Regions from separate parts of the Sinomonas soli genome, predicted to be linked through region 2. Evidence: predicted binding sites of a transcription regulator. Region 2 holds the regulator's gene; the other holds the start of a gene.
The links. The regulator Rex, encoded in region 2, represses fermentation and respiration genes when NADH is low (regulators of the CRP and FNR family bind a similar motif). The targets are predictions, from matches to a motif close to CTTGTGAANNNNTTCACAAG.
Positions count from the first base shown of each region.

Region 1: ACYVKZ_RS02845 (glyceraldehyde-3-phosphate dehydrogenase) is a predicted target of Rex. The motif match lies at 2,493-2,512, and genes of this name have one in related genera.

Region 1 covers NZ_BAAGSN010000003.1:352,848-357,197, reverse strand. The annotation lists gene def (peptide deformylase) at 1-500, shown strand, start outside; gene ACYVKZ_RS02850 (hypothetical protein) at 582-782, opposite strand; gene ACYVKZ_RS02845 (glyceraldehyde-3-phosphate dehydrogenase) at 834-2,315, opposite strand; RNA gene rnpB (RNase P RNA component class A) at 2,545-2,943, opposite strand; gene ACYVKZ_RS02835 (YaaA family protein) at 3,009-3,773, shown strand; gene ACYVKZ_RS02830 (zinc ribbon domain-containing protein) at 3,789-4,350, opposite strand, start outside.
Region 2 covers NZ_BAAGSN010000020.1:138,564-142,913, reverse strand. The annotation lists gene ACYVKZ_RS18975 (NADPH-dependent F420 reductase) at 1-207, shown strand, start outside; gene ACYVKZ_RS18970 (hypothetical protein) at 352-528, shown strand; gene ACYVKZ_RS18965 (hypothetical protein) at 698-1,600, shown strand; gene ACYVKZ_RS18960 (hypothetical protein) at 1,605-2,312, shown strand; gene ACYVKZ_RS18955 (redox-sensing transcriptional repressor Rex) at 2,359-3,111, opposite strand; gene ACYVKZ_RS18950 (glutaredoxin family protein) at 3,249-3,503, opposite strand; gene ACYVKZ_RS18945 (HAD family hydrolase) at 3,558-4,350, shown strand, end outside.

The DNA of each region.
Region 1 (4,350 bases), on a different contig from region 2:
ACGAGACGAATGAGGCCGCCCACGGCGTCGGCCTGGCCGCTCCCCAGATCGGGGTCGGCCTGCGCGTCTTCGTGTACAAGTTCACCAACGACGACGGCGTCCCGCCCCGCGGCGCGATCGTCAACCCGCGCCTGACCCTCTCCAAGATCTCGGGCGCCGCTCCGGACCCCGAGGAGGACGAGGAGGGCTGCCTCTCCTTCCCTGGCGAGGGCTACCCGCTGCAGCGCGCTGAATGGGTCAAGGTCGAGGGGTTCGACGGCGAGGGGCAGCCGCTCGAGTTCGTCGCGACAGGCTGGTTCGGCCGGGTCATGCAGCACGAGTACGACCACCTCGACGGCAGGCTCTACGTCGACCGCCTGATCGACCGCTATGCGAAGAAGGCGCGGCGGGCGGCGCGCAAGCACGGGTGGGGCGTCCCGGGCCTGAAGTGGATGCCGGGAGTCGACCCGGACCCGTTCGGCCACGACGACCACGACCATGACGTGCACGAGCACATCTGAGACGGCGGACAGGGCCGTACGCTGACGCGGAAGGGCGCCGCACCGGGTAGTGCGGCGCCCTTCGCGCATCGAGTCGGGGATCTACTGCTCGCGGATGACCCGCTGGAGGTCCTCGTCCGCCGCCCGCTGGAGCTCCTCCAGCTGGGCGACGCGCTCGGGGGTCACATCCCCGTGCGCAAGGGCCGCCTTCGCGTGGTCGACGAGCAGCTTTGCCTGCTTGGCATTGGCCTTGGCGACGTCGAGTGCGTGCTCGAGCGTGCTCTCATGCTCTGTTGCTTCCATAGGTGCATCTTGCCCCTGGGCCGGCGCCGAATCCAGCTTCCCCGCCGATTGCTACCGAGATGTTGCGAGGGTGTACTCGTCGGCCGCGGTCTGCACGGGGAACGACGGCGCGTGGTCGCCGGCCATGTCCTCGAGGACGCGGACCACCTGCGAGCTGTAGCCGAACTCGTTGTCGTACCAGACGTACAGCACGAGGTTCTTCCCGGTCGAGATCGTCGCGAGGCCGTCGACGATCCCGGCGCGGCGCGAGCCGACGAAATCGCTCGAGACGACCTCCGGCGAGTCGATGTAGTCGATCTGCTTGCGCAGGTCGGAGTGCAGCGACATCTCGCGCAGGTACGCGTTGACCTCGTCCTTGGTGGTCTCGTTCTCGAGGCTGAGGTTGAGCACCGCCATCGACACGTCCGGGGTGGGGACGCGGATCGCGTTGCCGGTGAGCTTGCCGGCCAGCTCGGGCAGGGCCTTCGCCACGGCCTTGGCGGCGCCGGTCTCGGTGATGACCATGTTGAGCCCCGCGGCGCGGCCACGGCGGTCGCCCTTGTGGAAGTTGTCGATGAGGTTCTGGTCGTTCGTGAAGGAGTGCACGGTCTCGACGTGGCCGTGGATGACCCCGTACCTGTCGTTGATGGCCTTCAGGACCGGCGTGATCGCGTTGGTCGTGCACGAGGCCGCCGTGACGATGCGGTCGTCGGCCGAGATCGAGGTGTGGTTGATCCCGTGCACGATGTTCGGCAGGTCGCCCTTGCCGGGGGCGGTCAGGAGCACACGGGCCACGCCCTTGCTCTGCAGGTGCTGGGCCAGGCCCTCTGCGTCGCGCCACTTGCCGGTGTTGTCCACGACGATCGCGTCGTTGATGCCGTACTGCGTGTAGTCGACCGTGGCCGGGCTGTCCGAGTAGATGACCCGGATGAGGGTGCCGTTGGCGAGGATCGTGCTGTTCTCCTCGTCCACCGTGATGGTGCCCTCGAAGGCGCCGTGCACGGAGTCGCGCCGCAGCAGGCTCGCGCGCTTGATGAGGTCCTTGTCGGAGCCCTTGCGGACCACGATGGCGCGCAGGCGCAGGCCCGCGCCGCCGCCGGCGTGCTCGATGAGGATGCGCGCGACCAGGCGGCCGATCCGGCCGAAGCCGTAGAGCACCACGTCGGTGCCCGTGCGGGGATCGGCGCCGTGCTTGCCCACGATCTCGGCGAGTTCGGCCCGCAGGAAGTCTTCGAGCGGGAGGGTCTGACCCTCGGCCCGGAACGCCTCGTTCAGGCGGGCGATGTCGATCGACGCCGCGCCGAGCTCCAGCGTGTCGAGCGCCTTGAGGATCGGGAGGGTCTCCTCGAGGGCGAGCTCCTCGCTGTCGATCTGGCGGGCCCAGCGGTGGGCCTTGAGCAGTCCGACCACGGACTGGTTGATGAGGCTGCGGCCGTGGACCGAGGTCACCACGTTGTTCTGGCGGTAGAGCCGGCCGATGACCGGGATCATCTCCTCCGCGGCGGCCTCGCGTCCGATCCACGTGCCGAGTGCGGTTTCCGTCGTTGTGCTCACACAGGTGCCTTTCTCTGCTTCTCGCACGCCGTCGTGCGGATGCCCGCTGTGGATGTCCAGGGGTTTGGTCAGCGGGCATGAAAAGAGCCGGTCCTGCGATCGCAGAGCCCGGCCCGTGGAGAACTTCTACGTTCTCTTCCAGTCTACGTGCGGCAGTCCGGCGGCGGGACCGGGAGCCCTGTGAAGTCACTCACAGGCTCTCGGTTCTGCCGACCGGGTGCCGGGGACGAGGACAGGCCGGCCTGTGAGCCGGGTTCTGTCTCCGCGCCCGGTTGCCCGGACGCGGGAGGCGACCATCCATCTAGGACCGCCGTTGCCGGCGGCCTCGAGCGGCCTACCCGGGCGCTCGGGCGGGCAGCCCTCGATCGCGCCCTGTCTGGCCTTGCTCCGGGTGGGGTTTACCGAGCCTCCCCGGTCGCCCGGGGAGCTGGTGGTCTCTTACACCGCCGTTTCACCCTTACCGCGGACGCGGCGCCAGGCGCCTGTCCGCGGCGGTCTGTTCTCTGTGGCACTGGCCTGCGGGTTACCCCGAGTGGGCGTTACCCACCACCCTGCCCTGCGGAGCCCGGACTTTCCTCGCGGCGCCCTGGCATACGCCAGACCGCCCCGCGGTCGCCCGGCCGACCTGTCCTCGACTTCCCAGTCTATAGGCCCGCGCTCCGCCCGCCCTCCGCCGCCGGGTACGATGCCGTGGTGCTCATCCTGCTTCCCCCCTCCGAGGGCAAGACGCCCGCGCGCTCCGGCCCCGCCGTCGACCTCGGCTCGCTGAGCTTCCCGCAGCTCGAGGTGGCCCGCAAGGAGGCCATGGAGGCGCTGGCCGAGGTGAGCGGTCGGGAAGACGCCCTCGCAGTCCTCGGGGTCGGCCCGTCGCTCGCGCACGACGTCGAGCGGAACCGCCGGCTCGCGACGGAACCGGCGGCGCCGGCCCACGGCGTCTACTCGGGCGTTCTCTACGAGGCCCTCGGCTATGCGGGCCTGACCCCGGCGCAGCGCCGCAGGGCCGACGACTGGGTCGTCGTGGTCTCCGCACTGTGGGGGGCCGTGGGCTTCGCGGACAGGGTGCCGGCGTACCGGCTGTCGATGTCGGCCTCCCTGCCCGGGCTCGGGCGGCTCGCCGGGTACTGGAGGCCGCTCCTCGCCGAGGCCCTCGCGGACCGCGCGGCCGGGGAACTCGTCGTGGACTGCCGCTCGAGCACGTACGCCGCAGCCTATGCGCCGCCGCCGGCCGGGACCGTGACGGTCGATGTGTTCAGGGAGCGGGACGGCAAGCGCAGCGTCGTGAGCCACTTCGCCAAGCACCACCGGGGCGACTTCGTCCGGCACCTGCTCACCCGCCGCGGCAAGGCGCCGGCGACTCCCGAGGCGCTGCTCGCCGTCGCCCGCGAGAAATGGGAGGCGGAGCTCCTCCCCGGGACCGCGCGCCGGCCACACTCGCTCGCGCTCGTGCTCAGGGACTGAGGCCGGAGCGGCCCCTCAGGCCCACTCGGGCGAGCGGACCAGGATGCACCCGGAGTCCGGGCAGAAGACCACGTCGTCCTCGGCGGCGTTCCGGATCGCCGCGAGGTCTCCCGGGCTCAGCGCCATGCCGGACCCCTCGGAGGTCCCGTGGAAGAGGCGCGCGGCGCCCACTCCCCGCTTGGCCAGCGTCTTCTCGTAGACCCCTACGAGTCCTGGCTCGATGCCCTGGGCATACGCGGCGCGCTCGTCGGCCGCCGCGGCCCGCTCGGCGGCGATCGATGCGAGCTGGGCGTCGAGCTCGGCCCGGAGCTCGTCGCTCGCGCCGCGGGCTTCGCCGAGGGCCTCGGCCGCGATGCCCTGCGCCGAGCGCAGCCCGTCGAGGCGTTCGAGGACCTCGAGTTCGGCGTCCTCGAGGTCGCTCTGGCGAGCGCGCAGGCCTGCGATGTCCTTCTGGAGGGCCTCGAGGTCCTTCGACAGGCCCCCCGCGTACATGCGGTCCTCGTCCCGCGCGATCCGCGTGGAGGTCTCCGAGACCTTCGCCTCGATCCCGGCGAGCTCGGCCTCGGCCTCCGCGACG
Region 2 (4,350 bases):
CTGGACGTCTTCATCGCGGGAGACTCGGAGACGGCCAAGGAGAAGGTGAGCGCGCTGGTCGCCAAGGCTGGGATGCGGCCGATCGATGCAGGACCGCTGCGCCGCTCGCGCGAGCTGGAGGCGTTCATGCTCCTGGTCTTCGGCCTCCAGGTCAGCCCCGCCCACGAGAACTTCAACTGGGACACCTCACTGCGGATCTTCCCCTAGGCCATCACGTACCGGGCCGCCGGCCCGCGGGCTTGGCCGTCCGCCTGCAGAAGGGTTGAGACTCCGGCCCGCGGGTAGGTCACGTGGGTATCCCCGGGCGAGGGGCCCGGGGGGTTCGCCGACGCGGATGAAGGGAACCCGACCATGGCACATGAGCCGCTCGAACTGGCCTTCGCCTTCTTCGAAGCGTCCCAGAAGGAGGGCACCAGCTCCGCTGAGATTGCGGGACGCCTCGAGCAGGCGCGCACCACGGCGCTGCTGAGCATCGCCGAAAGCCTTGCCGTCATCGCGGCGGCAACGGTGGAGGAAACGACCAGCTGACCGCAGCCCTGCGTGGGCTGACCGTGCAGCAGGGCCGCCGCGCGCGGCACGCCCTCACTGACATCAGGGAGGGGTGCCGGGCCGGTGCCCTCTGGCGTTACAGTGGGGTCAACGCGGCGGGGGCGCGTAGCCGTTACCCCGTCGGGCCACCTTCAACGATTGGACCCGCATGAGCACGCCCCCTGTCCCCCCGAACGGCGCCGAGCAGCACCACGGGGATCAGCAGCCCGGGCCCGAGCAGGCTGGCCAGGGCCAGGCGGGGCAGGGCCAGGCGGGGCAGGGCCAGGCGGGGCAGGGCCAGGCGCAGCCCGGGCCCGGACGGCCCGCCCCGAAGTACGGACAGTACGCTCCCGGATATGGGGAGGCGCAGCAGCAGCCGCCAACGTACGGCCAGCAGCAGCCGCCGGCCTACGGACAGCAGCAGCCCCCAACGTACGGCCAGCAGCAGCCGCCGGCCTACGGACAGGCGTGGCAGCAGCCCGGTGCCCCGGGCTACGGCGCCCAGGGCTATGGGCCTCAGGGGTACGGTGCCCCTGGCTACGGGCCCCAGGGCTATGGCACTCCCGCTCCCGGCCCTGACGCGCAGCGCACGGCGGTGCGCCGGGCTTCGCTGCTGGTCTTCATCACGGCGGCCGCCGAGGTCGTCATCGGCCTCTTCGCCACGCTTGTCACCCTGAACACGCCGACGTCCGCCCTCCGGACCCTCTTCAACGACGCGGGCGGCGCCTCGTCGGGCATCACCTTCGAGCAGTTCCGCCAGATCATCAGCACGTTCGTGTGGCTCGCCATGGCAGGAGTCGTGGTCAACGCCGTCGTGCTCGTGCTGTGCGGGGTCTTCCTGATGCGGGGACGCAAGTGGGCCCGGACCCTCGGCACCGTCTTCCTCTGCCTCACCCTCGGCGCCTTCCTCGCGGGCGGCGTGTTCTCCCTCATCACGATCGGCCTCGCAGTCGCATCGATCGTGCTCCTGTTCAGGCCCGCGGTGACGGCCTTCCTCACCGCCCAGAACCAGTTCGCCAATCCCTACACGCCCCCGAAGGGACCGACCTTCGGCAATCCCTACGGACAGTGACGCCATGAGCCAGCAGCCCACGCCGCCCCCGTACCAGCCCGGTCCGCCGGCCTACCAGCCGGGCCCCCCGGCCTACCAGGGCACGCCGCAGCCCGGCGGAGCGCCCGCCTACGGTCCTCCCCCGCCCCAAGGCTCATACCAGGGGCCGTGGCCGAGCCAGCTGCCCAGCGGCTCCTTCCCTGGAATGCCGGCCGTCGGGATCGCGCGGCCGCTCACCATCACCCTCGCCGCCTGGTTCCTCGTCGCGAGCTCCATCGCGCCGCTGGCCGGCATCCCGGCGATCCTGGACTGGATGGGCACCTACATGCACACCAGCCTGATGCAGGCCACCACCCGGGCCAACCGGGCCAACGCGGCCGCCTTCGCCAGCCAGTTCACGGCCATCATGACCCCCGCCCTGTGGGTCTCCGCCCTCGTCGGAGTGGCCGTCACCGTGCTGATCGCGCTCGGGATCCGGGCCGGGATGAACTGGGTGCGGATCCTGCTCACGGTGTTCGCGGGCCTCTCGGTGCTCGGCTATGTCAGCAACCTTGCGCTCTCCGCGGTCCTGCCCACCGCGGGCGCATTCCCGATGCCGGCCTTCGTCTACGTCCTCTCGTTCCTCTCGGGAGCGCTGTACATCGCCGCGGCGGTGCTCACGTGGCTGCGGCCCTCGAGCCAGTACATCGCCGCCCGCCGGGCAGCGAAGCTCGGCGGCGGCTACCTCCGCTGACCCTCCGGGCCCAGCGGGCGCTGGCGCACGACGGCGGCCCCCCGCCTCAGGCGGGCTGCCCGCCCGGGTGCGGAACGTCGTCGTACGACGGATCGGGGTCTGAAGGCGTGCCCGTCTCCCCGCCGGCCTCTCCGCGCTGTGCGTGGTAGGCGAGGATCTGGAGTTCGGTGGCCATGTCCACCTTCCGCAGCGTCACCCCGGGCGGGACCTGCAGGATGGTGGGCGCAAAGCTGAGGATGCTGCGGACGCCCACGGCGACGACGCGGTCGCACACCTCCTGGGCCACGGACGCCGGGAGGGCGAGGACAGCCATGTTCGCGCGGGTGCGCTGGAAGACGGCCTCCAGGTTGGCGGCGTCGGAGATGCGGAGCCAGCCGATCTCGTTGCCGATGATCTGCGGGTCGGTGTCGAGCAGCGCGACGACATCGAAGCCGCGCGTGCCGAAGCCGCCGTACCGGGCCAGGGCGCGGCCGAGGTTGCCGGCGCCCACGATCGCGACGCGCCAGTCGCGCGTCAGGCCAAGGGCCACGGAGAGGTGCTGGCGCAGGTTCTCGACCTCGTACCCCACGCCGCGGGTGCCGTAGGAGCCGAGCTGCGAGAGGTCCTTGCGCAGGGTCGCGGAGCTGACCCCGGACGCCTCGGCCAGCGCGTCCGAGGAGACCCGGTCCACGCCGTCCGCGAGGAACGAGTTGAGGGCACGCAGGTAGACGGTCAGGCGGGAGACGACTGCGGGCGGCAGCTGCTTCCCGTCGGTCGCGGGCGCGGCGCCTCGGCTTCCCGACTGGGACCGTCCTGCCACTGCCACCTCATTCCCTCGCGGGCCACGCGCGTGCGGGCTCTACGCTCGGACGCCGCCGTCGCGGCGGCCCCATTCACTCTAGGACCGGGGCGGCCCGGGCACCAAAAGGGCCGCAGGCCTCGGCCGCGCGCCGGCGGTCAGCCCTGACGGGCCGCGTCGACGGTGCGCCGCAGCCGGGCCTCGTTGATCCGCCAGAAGTCCCGTTGGACGCCGTCCACGAGCACTACCGGCACCTCCTCGGCGAACCGGTCGCGCAGGGCGGGGTCGTGGTCGATGCTGCGCTCCTCCCAGCCGAGGCCGGCGTCCGACGCCACCCGTCCGACCACATCCCTGGCGGCTTCGCACAGGTGGCACTGGCTCTTCGTCACGAGGACGATCTCGGGGATGCGCATGCCTCCACGGTAGCGCGCGGCTGTGGCCGAGCTGTGAATCGCTAGACTCGGACCATGCCCGCAGAGAAGAAGGCGCTGGATCCAGCGCGCCCGGCGCCCGTGGGGCGCCCGGGCGAGGCGGCCTTCTTCGACGTGGACAACACCCTCATGAAGGGCGCCAGCCTCTTCCACGTGGCCCGGAAGATGTACGAGCGCGGCGCCTTCACCCTGCGCGACGCGGCCGGCTTCGCCTGGAAGCACCTCGCGTTCCTGTTCCGCGGCGAGAGCCTCGAGGACGTCCGCTCCATCGAGGCCTCCGCGCTGGCGCTCGGCGCCGGGATCCTCGCGGTCGACGTCGAGACGATCGGCCACGAGGTCTACGACGAGTTCATCGAGTCGCGCATCTGGCCGGGCACCAAGGCCCTCGCCGAGCAGCACCTGCGCGTGGGCCGGCGCGTGTGGCTTGTGACGGCGACGCCCATCGAGGTTGCCTCCGTGATCGCCGACAGGCTGGGGCTCACCGGGGCGCTGGGAACGGTGGGCGAGATCGAGGACGGCGCCTACACCGGCCGCCTCGTGGGCGAGATCCTGCATGGGAAGGCCAAGGCCGCGGCGGCCTCAGAGCTCGCCGAGCGGGAGGGCCTCGACCTCGAGCGCTGCTGGGCCTACTCGGACTCGCACAACGACATCCCGCTGCTGACGCTCGTGGGCCACCCTGTGGCCATCAACCCCGACGCGCGGCTGCGTTCGCACGCGAATGCGCACAATTGGCCCATCTACGACTTCCGCGCCGGGCGCCGGGCCGCCACGCTCGGGCTCAAGGCGGCCACCGTCGGCGGCGCGCTGTACGGGCTCTGGCGCGGCTACG